2 regions of the Streptomyces sp. NPDC048419 genome follow, and region 1 is predicted to be linked to the other one. Evidence: riboswitches for the same ligand, from Rfam matches in the RefSeq annotation. Region 1 holds a riboswitch; the other holds the start of a gene.
The links. A riboswitch is a leader RNA that binds a small molecule or an ion and turns the genes downstream of it on or off. The one in region 1 is predicted to bind cobalamin.
Positions count from the first base shown of each region.

Region 2: it holds a riboswitch for cobalamin, as region 1 does, so the genes downstream of both, metE (5-methyltetrahydropteroyltriglutamate--homocysteine S-methyltransferase) here and ACGFYN_RS13225 (ribonucleoside-diphosphate reductase subunit alpha) in region 1, are expected to answer to the same signal.

Region 1 is NZ_JBICXT010000005.1:95,358-99,907, reverse strand. It holds gene ACGFYN_RS13230 (ribonucleotide-diphosphate reductase subunit beta) at 1-156, opposite strand, end outside; gene ACGFYN_RS13225 (ribonucleoside-diphosphate reductase subunit alpha) at 156-2,516, opposite strand; cobalamin riboswitch at 2,641-2,777, opposite strand; gene ACGFYN_RS13220 (GNAT family N-acetyltransferase) at 2,823-3,326, opposite strand; gene mctP (monocarboxylate uptake permease MctP) at 3,400-4,550, opposite strand, start outside.
Region 2 is NZ_JBICXT010000001.1:756,901-761,450, forward strand. It holds gene katG (catalase/peroxidase HPI) at 1-161, shown strand, start outside; gene ACGFYN_RS03265 (class I SAM-dependent methyltransferase) at 232-1,029, opposite strand; cobalamin riboswitch at 1,250-1,403, shown strand; gene metE (5-methyltetrahydropteroyltriglutamate--homocysteine S-methyltransferase) at 1,575-3,884, shown strand; gene ACGFYN_RS03275 (histidine phosphatase family protein) at 3,981-4,550, shown strand, end outside.

The sequences.
Region 1 (4,550 bases):
GGCGAGGTCGGCGACGTCCGAGTGGAGGTCGACCTCCTCCACGGTCCAGGTGTTCTTGATGGCGTCCCGGTAGCGCTCGTAGAAGTCCGGGTAGCGCATGGGACGCAGGGTCAGTTCGAAGCCCGGGTCGAGAAGGTTGGTGTTACGGCTGGTCATTACTGGCAGGCCTCGCAGGACTCGGGGTTTTCCAGGGAACAGGCGACCGCCTCGGGGTCGGCGGCCTGCTGGACGGGGACGGCGGCGCGGGCCGCGCGGGCGATACGGGTCGCCGGGCGCGAACGCAGGTAGTACGTCGTCTTCAGACCCTGTTTCCAGGCGTACGCGTACATCGAGGAGAGCTTGCCGATCGTCGGCGTCTCCAGGAAGAGGTTCAGGGACTGCGACTGGTCCAGGTACGGGGTGCGCGCCGCCGCCATGTCGATCAGGCCGCGCTGCGGGATCTCCCACGCCGTGCGGTACAGGCGTCGTACGTCCTCGGGGATCCAGGCGACGTCCTGCACGGAGCCGCTGGCCTCCCGCAGCGCCTCGCGGGTGCGGGCGTCCCAGACGCCGAGTTCCTTCAGGTCGTTCACCAAGTACGAGTTCACCTGCAGGAATTCACCGGACAGGGTCTCGCGCTTGAAGAGGTTCGACACCTGCGGCTCGATGCACTCGTACACGCCGGCGATGGACGCGATGGTGGCGGTCGGCGCGATGGCGAGGAGCAGGGAGTTGCGCAGGCCGACGGTGGCGACACGCTCCCGGAGCGCAGCCCAGCGCTCCGGCCAGGCCGGCTCCACGCCGTAGTGGTCGGGGTGCAGGACGCCGCGGGCCGTACGGGTCTGCTCCCAGGCCGGCAGCGGGCCGCTCCGCTCGGCGAGGTCGGCGGAGGCCTCGTAGGCGGCGAGCATGATGCGCTCGGCGATCCGGGTGGACAGCGCCTTGGCCTCGGGGGAGTCGAAGGGCAGGCGCAACTTGAAGAAGACGTCCTGCAGGCCCATCGCGCCGAGGCCGACGGGGCGCCAGCGTGCGTTGGAGCGGCCGGCCTGCTCGGTCGGGTAGAAGTTGATGTCGACCACCCGGTCCAGGAAGGTGACGGCCGTGCGGACGGTCTCGTCCAGCCGCTCCCAGTCCAGTTCGCCGTCCTGGACGAAGGCGCCCAGGTTCACCGAGCCCAGGTTGCAGACCGCGGTCTCGCCGTCGTCCGTGACCTCCAGGATCTCCGTGCAGAGGTTGGAGGAGTGGACGACGCGGCCCGGCTCGGCCGTCTGGTTCGCGGTGCGGTTGGCGGCGTCCTTGAAGGTCATCCAGCCGTTGCCGGTCTGGGCGAGGGTGCGCATCATGCGGCCGTAGAGCTCGCGGGCCGGGACGGTCTTTCGCGCCAGGCCCGCGTTCTCCGCCGCGCGGTACGCGGCGTCGAACTCCTCGCCCCACAGGTCGACCAGCTCCGGCACGTCCGCCGGGGAGAACAGCGACCACACGGCGTCGGAGTCGACCCGGCGCATGAACTCGTCCGGGATCCAGTGCGCGAGGTTCAGATTGTGCGTACGGCGGGCGTCCTCGCCGGTGTTGTCGCGCAGCTCCAGGAACTCCTCGATGTCCAGGTGCCAGGTCTCCAGGTAGACCGCGGCCGCGCCCTTGCGCCGGCCACCCTGGTTCACGGCGGCGACCGAGGCGTCCAGGGTCTTCAGGAACGGGACGATGCCGTTGGAGTGCCCGTTGGTGCCGCGGATCAGCGAACCCCGGGAGCGGATACGGGAGTACGCGAGCCCGATGCCGCCGGCGTGCTTCGAGAGACGGGCGACCTGGTGGTAGCGCTCGTAGATGGAGTCCAGCTCGTCCTTGGGGGAGTCGAGGAGGTAGCAGGACGACATCTGGGGGTGGCGCGTACCGGAGTTGAAGAGCGTGGGGGAGGAGGGCAGGTAGTCGAGGCGGCTCATCAGGCCGTAGAGCGCGGCGACTTCGTCGACGGAGCGCACGGTGTCGTCCTCGGCGAGGCCGGCGGCCACCCGCAGCATGAAGTGCTGCGGCGTCTCGATCACCTTGCGGGTGATGGGGTGCCGCAGCAGGTAGCGGCTGTGCAGGGTGCGCAGGCCGAAGTAGCCGAAGCGGTCGTCCCCCTGGGGATCCACGAGCGCGTCGAGACGGGCGGCGTGCAGACGGGCGAACTCCGCCGTGCGGTCGGCGATGAGCCCCTCGCGGTGCCCGACGGCGACCGACTCGGTGAAGCACGTGACGCCCTGCGAGGCGGCCTCCGCGGCGATGGAGATCGTCAGCAGACGCGCGGCCAGCCGCGAGTAGGCGGGGTCCTCCGAGATGAGGCCGGCGGCCGACTCCGTGGCCAGCTCGCGCAGTTCCGTCTCGTCCGCCCGCGCGGAGCGTCCGCGCAGCGCGGCGGCGGCGACCCGTCCGGGGTCGGCGTCGGGGAGGTCGGCGGTCAGCTCGGTCAGGGTCCGCAGCAGTGCGGCACCGGGACCGTCGTCGGCGGCTGTCGCAGACGGTGTCGCTGAAGCCGGTTCGGCTGGCGCGATGGTCACGTGGGGCTCTCCCTCGCTCGGCACGGGGGCCTTGCGGAGGGCAGGGGGCAGCCACGAGCGCACGACGGCGCCGCGTCCACCGGCCCATTCCGCGAGGCCCGGACGTCGGAGCACCCGGGCCACGGTGGCCGGGCGCACTGTCGGCAGGTCCTCGGACTGACGCTCGTACGTGTGCGAACACGCATGAGTACACCGTTGCGGGACAGTTCCGGATTCGCACCGGATTCCCCTGCGGCGACAGCGAGCATGAGCATACATCTTGTGCCGGGTGCGCGAGGCACCCCCATATCTTGTGTCGCGGTGATTTCAGAGCGTCAACTCATAGGTGAGAAGCGTGAAGTCGTGGCCGGGGATCGGCTGCCAGTCCCGCTCCGGAACGCGGACGAAGCCGTGGCGTTCGTAGATGCGATGCGCGGCATGCATGGTGCGTTGGGTCGACAGGACGACTCCGGTGCACCCCGTGCTCCTCGCGCGCTCGACGCAGGCTCCTACGAGGGCGTGGCCCACGCCCCTGCCGCGGGCCGCGTGGGAGACGGCGAGCATGCGGATCTCCGCTTCCGAGGGACGGGCGAGCTCGGCCGTGGGGCCGCCCGCCGGCACGAAGGTGACTCCGCCGAGGAGGTCGCCGTCCCGCGCGGCCACCAGCACGTCGGCTCCGGAGGCCCGCTTGGCCACGTCCTTGAGTTCGCCGAGGTACCAGTCGTCCTCGGCGCCGAAGGCCAGCAGGCCGTCCAGCAGATAGGCCTGGGCGGTGATCTCGCCGAGGGTCTTGTACTCGCCGGGGTCCGCGGGCCGGATCACGATGTCCATGGATCGAGCATGGTGCAGGAGTACGGCAACGGGCCGCCGGGTTTCCCCGGCGGCCCGTCGAAGGGTGGGCCCGCTAGCGGGACTCCGCCGCAGTGGCGGGCGGCAGTTCCGCCTGCACGCCAGGGTCGCCGGCGTCCACCGTGTAGTCGTCCGCCGCGGTCTCGTCGACGCCCTCCGGGGCCTTCAAGGCCTTCAGGACGAAGGTAAGGACCACCGTCACCACCACGTTCATGACGAACGCGGTGAGGCCGATGTAGCCGATCTCGCCGATCCCGGGGATCTCCTTCGCCGAGCCGCCGAAGTGCTTCTGGGTGGGCGAGGCGACGCCGTACGCGGCGATGGTGCCGTAGATCATGCCGACCGCCCAGCCGCCGAGCAGCGCCCAGCGGTGGAACCAGCGGGTGAACAGGCCGCCGACCAGGGCCGGGAAGGTCTGCAGGATCCAGATGCCGCCCAGCAGCTGGAAGTTGATGGCGACCGTCTTGTCCATGGTGAGGACGAAGACCAGCGCGCCGACCTTCACCAGCAGCGACACGATCTTGGAGACCTGGGCCTCCTGCTTCGGCGTCGCGTCCGGTTTGATGAAGTCCCGGTAGATGTTGCGGGTGAAGAGGTTCGCGGCCGCGATCGACATGATCGCCGCCGGCACCAGGGCGCCGATGCCGATGGCCGCGAAGGCCACACCCGCGAACCAGTCCGGGAACATGTTCTCGAACAGCTGCGGGATCGCCAGCTGACCGTTGGTGACCTTGACGCCGGCCGCGATCGCCATGAAGCCCAGCAGCGCCAGCAGTCCCAGCATCAGGGAGTACAGCGGCAGGATCGTGGTGTTGCGCCGGATCACCTCACGGCTGCGCGAGGACAGCGTCGCGGTGATCGAGTGCGGGTACATGAAGAGCGCGAGCGCCGAGCCCAACGCCAGGGTGGCGTACGTCCATTGACCCGCCTCCGGCGGCACCAGAGCGCCGCGCGGCTTGCCCGTCGCCGGGTTGGTCTGCGCGAACGCCGCGCCCGCCTTCGCGAAGATGTCGTCGAAGCCGCCGAGCTTGATCGGGATGTAGATGATCGCCACCGCGATGACGATGTAGATCAGCGCGTCCTTCACGAACGCGATCAGCGCGGGGGCCCGCAGACCCGAGGAGTAGGTGTACGCCGCGAGGACACCGAACGCGATCAGCAGCGGCAGGTCCTTGACGAACCAGTTGGTGTTCTCACCGCCGCCGA
Region 2 (4,550 bases), on a different contig from region 1:
AGTGGACCGGCACCCGTGCCGACCTCGTCTTCGGCTCCAACTCCGAGCTGCGCGCCCTCGCGGAGGTCTACGCGAGCGACGACGCCAAGGAGAAGTTCGTGACGGACTTCGTCAAGGCGTGGGTCAAGGTCATGAACCTGGACCGGTTCGACCTCGTCTGATCCCACCGCACCACGCACCAGGGCCGGCCCACCTCGGGCCGGCCCTGGCCGTTTCACGGGCCGGAGACACTCACGAACGCCGCCCGACGGCAACGAAGTTGGCGGCGAAAAACCGCCGCCGCCCGCTCCCCTCCTTCTCGGCCTCCTGGAAGGCCGCGTCCCAGCGGGCGATGTCGTCCGGGCCCGCCAGCCCCTCGGCGACCAGGGCCTCCCGGGCGGCCCAGGCGGGGCCGCGCATCCCGGGCGGCGGCGTGACGACGTCGATGTGCCCCTCGAAGGCCACGACGTCCAGGCCGGCGGCGACGAGCAGTTCGTCGAGCCGGGCGCCGATGTTCAGGTCGTCGCCCCGGCGCCGGTGCAGTTCGCCGTACAGCTCGTGCATCTCGTCGAAGGCGGGCGGGGCGTTGCGCAGACCGGAGGAGCTGATGTCGATGTCGACGAGGTACACCGTGCCGCCGCCGGGCCGGGCGAGTGTGGCGAGGTGGTCGACGATCGCCTGCTCGTGTCCGCCGTTGTGCGCCAGCACGTGCCGCATCATCACCAGGTCGAAGGTGCCGGCGTCCAGTCCCGTGCGCTCGGCCGACCCGGGCCCGACGTGCACCGGCACGCCCGAGCGCTCGGCGAGCGCCGAGGCGACGGCCAGCGCGTCCCCGTCCCGGTCGACCGCCCACACCACTCCGTCCGGGGCCGCGAGCTGCGCCAGCCGCACCGCGACCGCGCCGGGCCCGCATCCGACGTCCGCGATCCGCGCACCGGGACCCGCCCCGGCCGCGGCCCACAGCTCACGCTCCCGCCGCTCGGCGGCGTCCGCCATGAGCCGGTAGCGCTGGATCTCCGAGTCGCTGAGGGTCAGGGAGTAGTCGGCCACGTCGGCCCTGCCTTTCCTCGGCCGCGGACGCGCGCGCCCGCGGGGGCCATCGTCAGCACCATGCCACGCGCGGGCCGTGCGAGCGCGGCGGACGCAGGACCGGGCACTGCGTGTGCCACATCACCGGCCGGATGCCGGACGCCCTCCGACGCCCGCGCGGGGGGACCCGTAGGGTGGCCCGTGCAGCTGGTTCGCCCCGTCCGCCAGGCGGGATGCGTCGTAAGAGGGAACCCGGTGGGAATCCGGGACTGCCCCGCAGCGGTGAGCGGGAACGACCGCCGTCATACGCACTGGGTCCGGGACATCGGGCCTGGGAAGCGACGGCCAGTAGGTGCCCTCCGGTCAGGAGGGTGTGCCCGTGAGTCCGAAGACCTGCCGACTGCCCGTGCGCGGACCACCCGTGCGCGGTCTCCCGGTGACCTCGAGGGCGGGTCGGCGTACACACCGAACGGACCGGCCCACGGCCGCCGTCCGGTCCGTCACCCCTTCGCGCCCTCGTCCCGTCGTCCGGGAGTTCAGGGATTCATCTCGCGAAGGAGATCTCCGTGACCAGCAGGACCGCAGCCGCGGCAGCACGGGCCACCGTGTACGGCTACCCCCGCCAGGGCCCGGACCGGGAACTGAAGAAGGCGGTCGAGAGCTACTGGAAGGGCCGCGTCACCGCCGCGGAACTTCAGGCCACCGCCGCCCAAATCCGCGCCGGCAACTGGCGGTTGCTCGCCGGGGCCGGCATCGACGAGGTGCCGACCGGCGACTTCTCGTACTACGACCACGTACTGGACACCAACGTCATGGTCGGCGCGATCCCCGCGCGTCACCGGGACGCCGTGGAAGCGAGCGCCCTGGACGGGTACTTCGCGATGGCCCGCGGCACCCAGGACGTGGCGCCGCTGGAGATGACGAAGTGGTTCGACACCAACTACCACTACCTGGTGCCGGAGTTGGGCCCGGACACGGTCTTCGCCGCCGACTCCGCCAAGCAGGTGGCCGAGCTCGGGGAGGCCCTCGCCCTCGGCCTCGCACCCCGTCCCGCGCTGGTCGGCCCCGTCACCTATCTGCTGCTGGCCAAGCCCGCGCCCGGCGTGTCCGCGGCCTTCGACCCGCTCACCCTGCTGGACCGTCTGCTGCCGGTGTACGCCGAGGTGCTGGCCGACCTGCGCGCGGCCGGCGCCGCGTGGGTGCAGCTGGACGAGCCCGCCCTCGTCCAGGACCGCACGCCGGCCGAACTGAACGCCGCCGCCCGCGCCTACCGCGACCTCGGCGCCCGCACGGACCGGCCCAAGCTGCTGGTCGCCTCCTACTTCGACCGCCTCGGGGACGCCCTTCCCGTGCTGGCCAAGGCCCCGGTGGAAGGACTCGGCCTGGACTTCACCGGGGCCGCCGCCGCCAACCTGGACGCGGTGGCCGCAGCCGGCGGACTGTCCGGAAAGCGCCTGGTGGCCGGCGTGGTCGACGGCCGCAACATCTGGGCGAACGACCTCGGGAAGTCGCTGGGCGCGCTCGGCACCCTGCTCGGCCTGGCCGACCGCGTCGACGTCGCGGCCTCCTGCTCCCTGCTGCACGTCCCGCTCGACTCGGCCGCCGAGCGCGACATCGATCCGCAGATTCTGCGCTGGCTGGCCTTCGCCCGGCAGAAGACCGGCGAGATCGTCACCCTCACCAAGGGCCTGACCCGCGGCACCGGCGCCATCGCCGCCGAACTGGCCGCGAACCGCGCCGTTCTCGCGTCCCGCGCCCACTCCCCCATCACCCACGACCCGGCCGTCCGCGCCCGAGCCGCCGCGGTCACCGAGGCCGACGCGCGCCGCTCCCAGCCGTACGCCGAACGCTCCGCGGCGCAGCGCGCCCTCCTCGGTCTGCCGCTGCTGCCGACCACGACCATCGGGTCGTTCCCGCAGACCGCCGAACTGCGCACCGCCCGCGCGGACCTGCGGGCCGGGCGCATCGACACGGCCGGCTACGAGGAGCGCGTCAAGGCGGAGATCTGCGAGGTGATCTCCTTCCAGGAGGAGGCCGGCCTCGACGTCCTGGTGCACGGCGAGGCCGAACGGAGCGACATGGTCCAGTACTTCGCCGAGCAGCTCACCGGCTACCTCGCCACCCGCCACGGCTGGGTCCAGTCCTACGGCACCCGCCACGTCCGCCCGCCGATCCTCGCGGGCGACATCTCCCGCCCCGAACCGATGACGGTGCGCTGGACGACGTACGCCCGGTCGCTGACCTCCCGCCCGGTCAAGGGCATGCTCACCGGTCCGGTCACGATGCTCGCCTGGTCCTTCGTCCGCGACGACCAGCCGCAGGCCGACACCGCCCGCCAGGTCGCCCTCGCTCTTCGGGACGAGGTCGACGACCTCGAGGCGGCAGGGACTTCGGTGATCCAGGTGGACGAGCCGGCCCTGCGGGAGACCCTGCCGCTGCGCGCCGCCGACCGCCCGGCGTATCTCGCGTGGGCCACCGAGGCGTTCCGGCTCACGACCGGCGGCGTGCGGCCGGACACCCAGATCCACACCCACATGTGCTACGCCGAGTTCGGCGACGTCGTCCAGGCCATCGACGACCTCGACGCCGACGTCATCAGCCTGGAGGCGGCCCGCTCCCATATGCAGGTCGCCCGCGAACTCGCCGCGCACGGCTACCCGCGCGAGGCCGGCCCCGGTGTCTACGACATCCACTCCCCGCGCGTCCCGAGCGTGGAGGAGGCCGCCGGACTCCTGCGGACCGGGCTGAAGGCGATCCCCGCGGAACGGCTGTGGGTCAACCCCGACTGCGGCCTGAAGACGCGCGGTTGGCCCGAGACCCGGGCCTCGCTGGAGAACCTCGTGGCGGCCGCGCGGACGGTGCGCGCGGAGTTGTAGGACGCTGTACGGGCGGTGCCGGTGCCGAGGGGCGGCCGGCACCGCCCGCTCGCACCGGCGAGCGGCGGACTCCCCGCCCCGGACGACAGGAGCACCGTGACCAGCCGTGTCACCCTCATCTCGCCCGCCATGGGCCCGTCGCTGCGCCAGGCGCGCTTCGACGACGGCACGACGTCGCTCGACGACGGCGGCACGGCGCGGGCCCGTGCGGCGGCCGGGACGGTGCCCCCGGCCGCCCATGTCGTCGTCTCCCCCAGCACGCGCTGCCGCGAGACCGCGACGGCACTCGGGCTCGCCGCCGCCGAGCCGCTGACGGAACTGGCCGGTCTGCGGACGGGGCGCTGGGAGGGCCGCACGCTCGACGAGGTCGGCGGGTCCGAACCGGAGGGGGTGGCCCGGTGGTTGACCGACCCGGACTCCGCACCCCACGGCGGAGAGTCGGTGCAGGACCTGTGCCTGCGCGTCGGCCGCTGGCTGGATGGCGTCTCGCAGACGGACGGCCGCACGCTCGCCGTGGTCGAGCCGGACGTCGTACGGGCCGTGGTGGTACGGGTGTTGGGAGCGCCCGCGGCGTCCTTCTGGCGCGCGGACGTACCGCCGCTGACGGCGACCGAGATCAGCGGACGGGCGGGACGCTGGAACCTGCGGCTGGGGAACCCGCTGCAG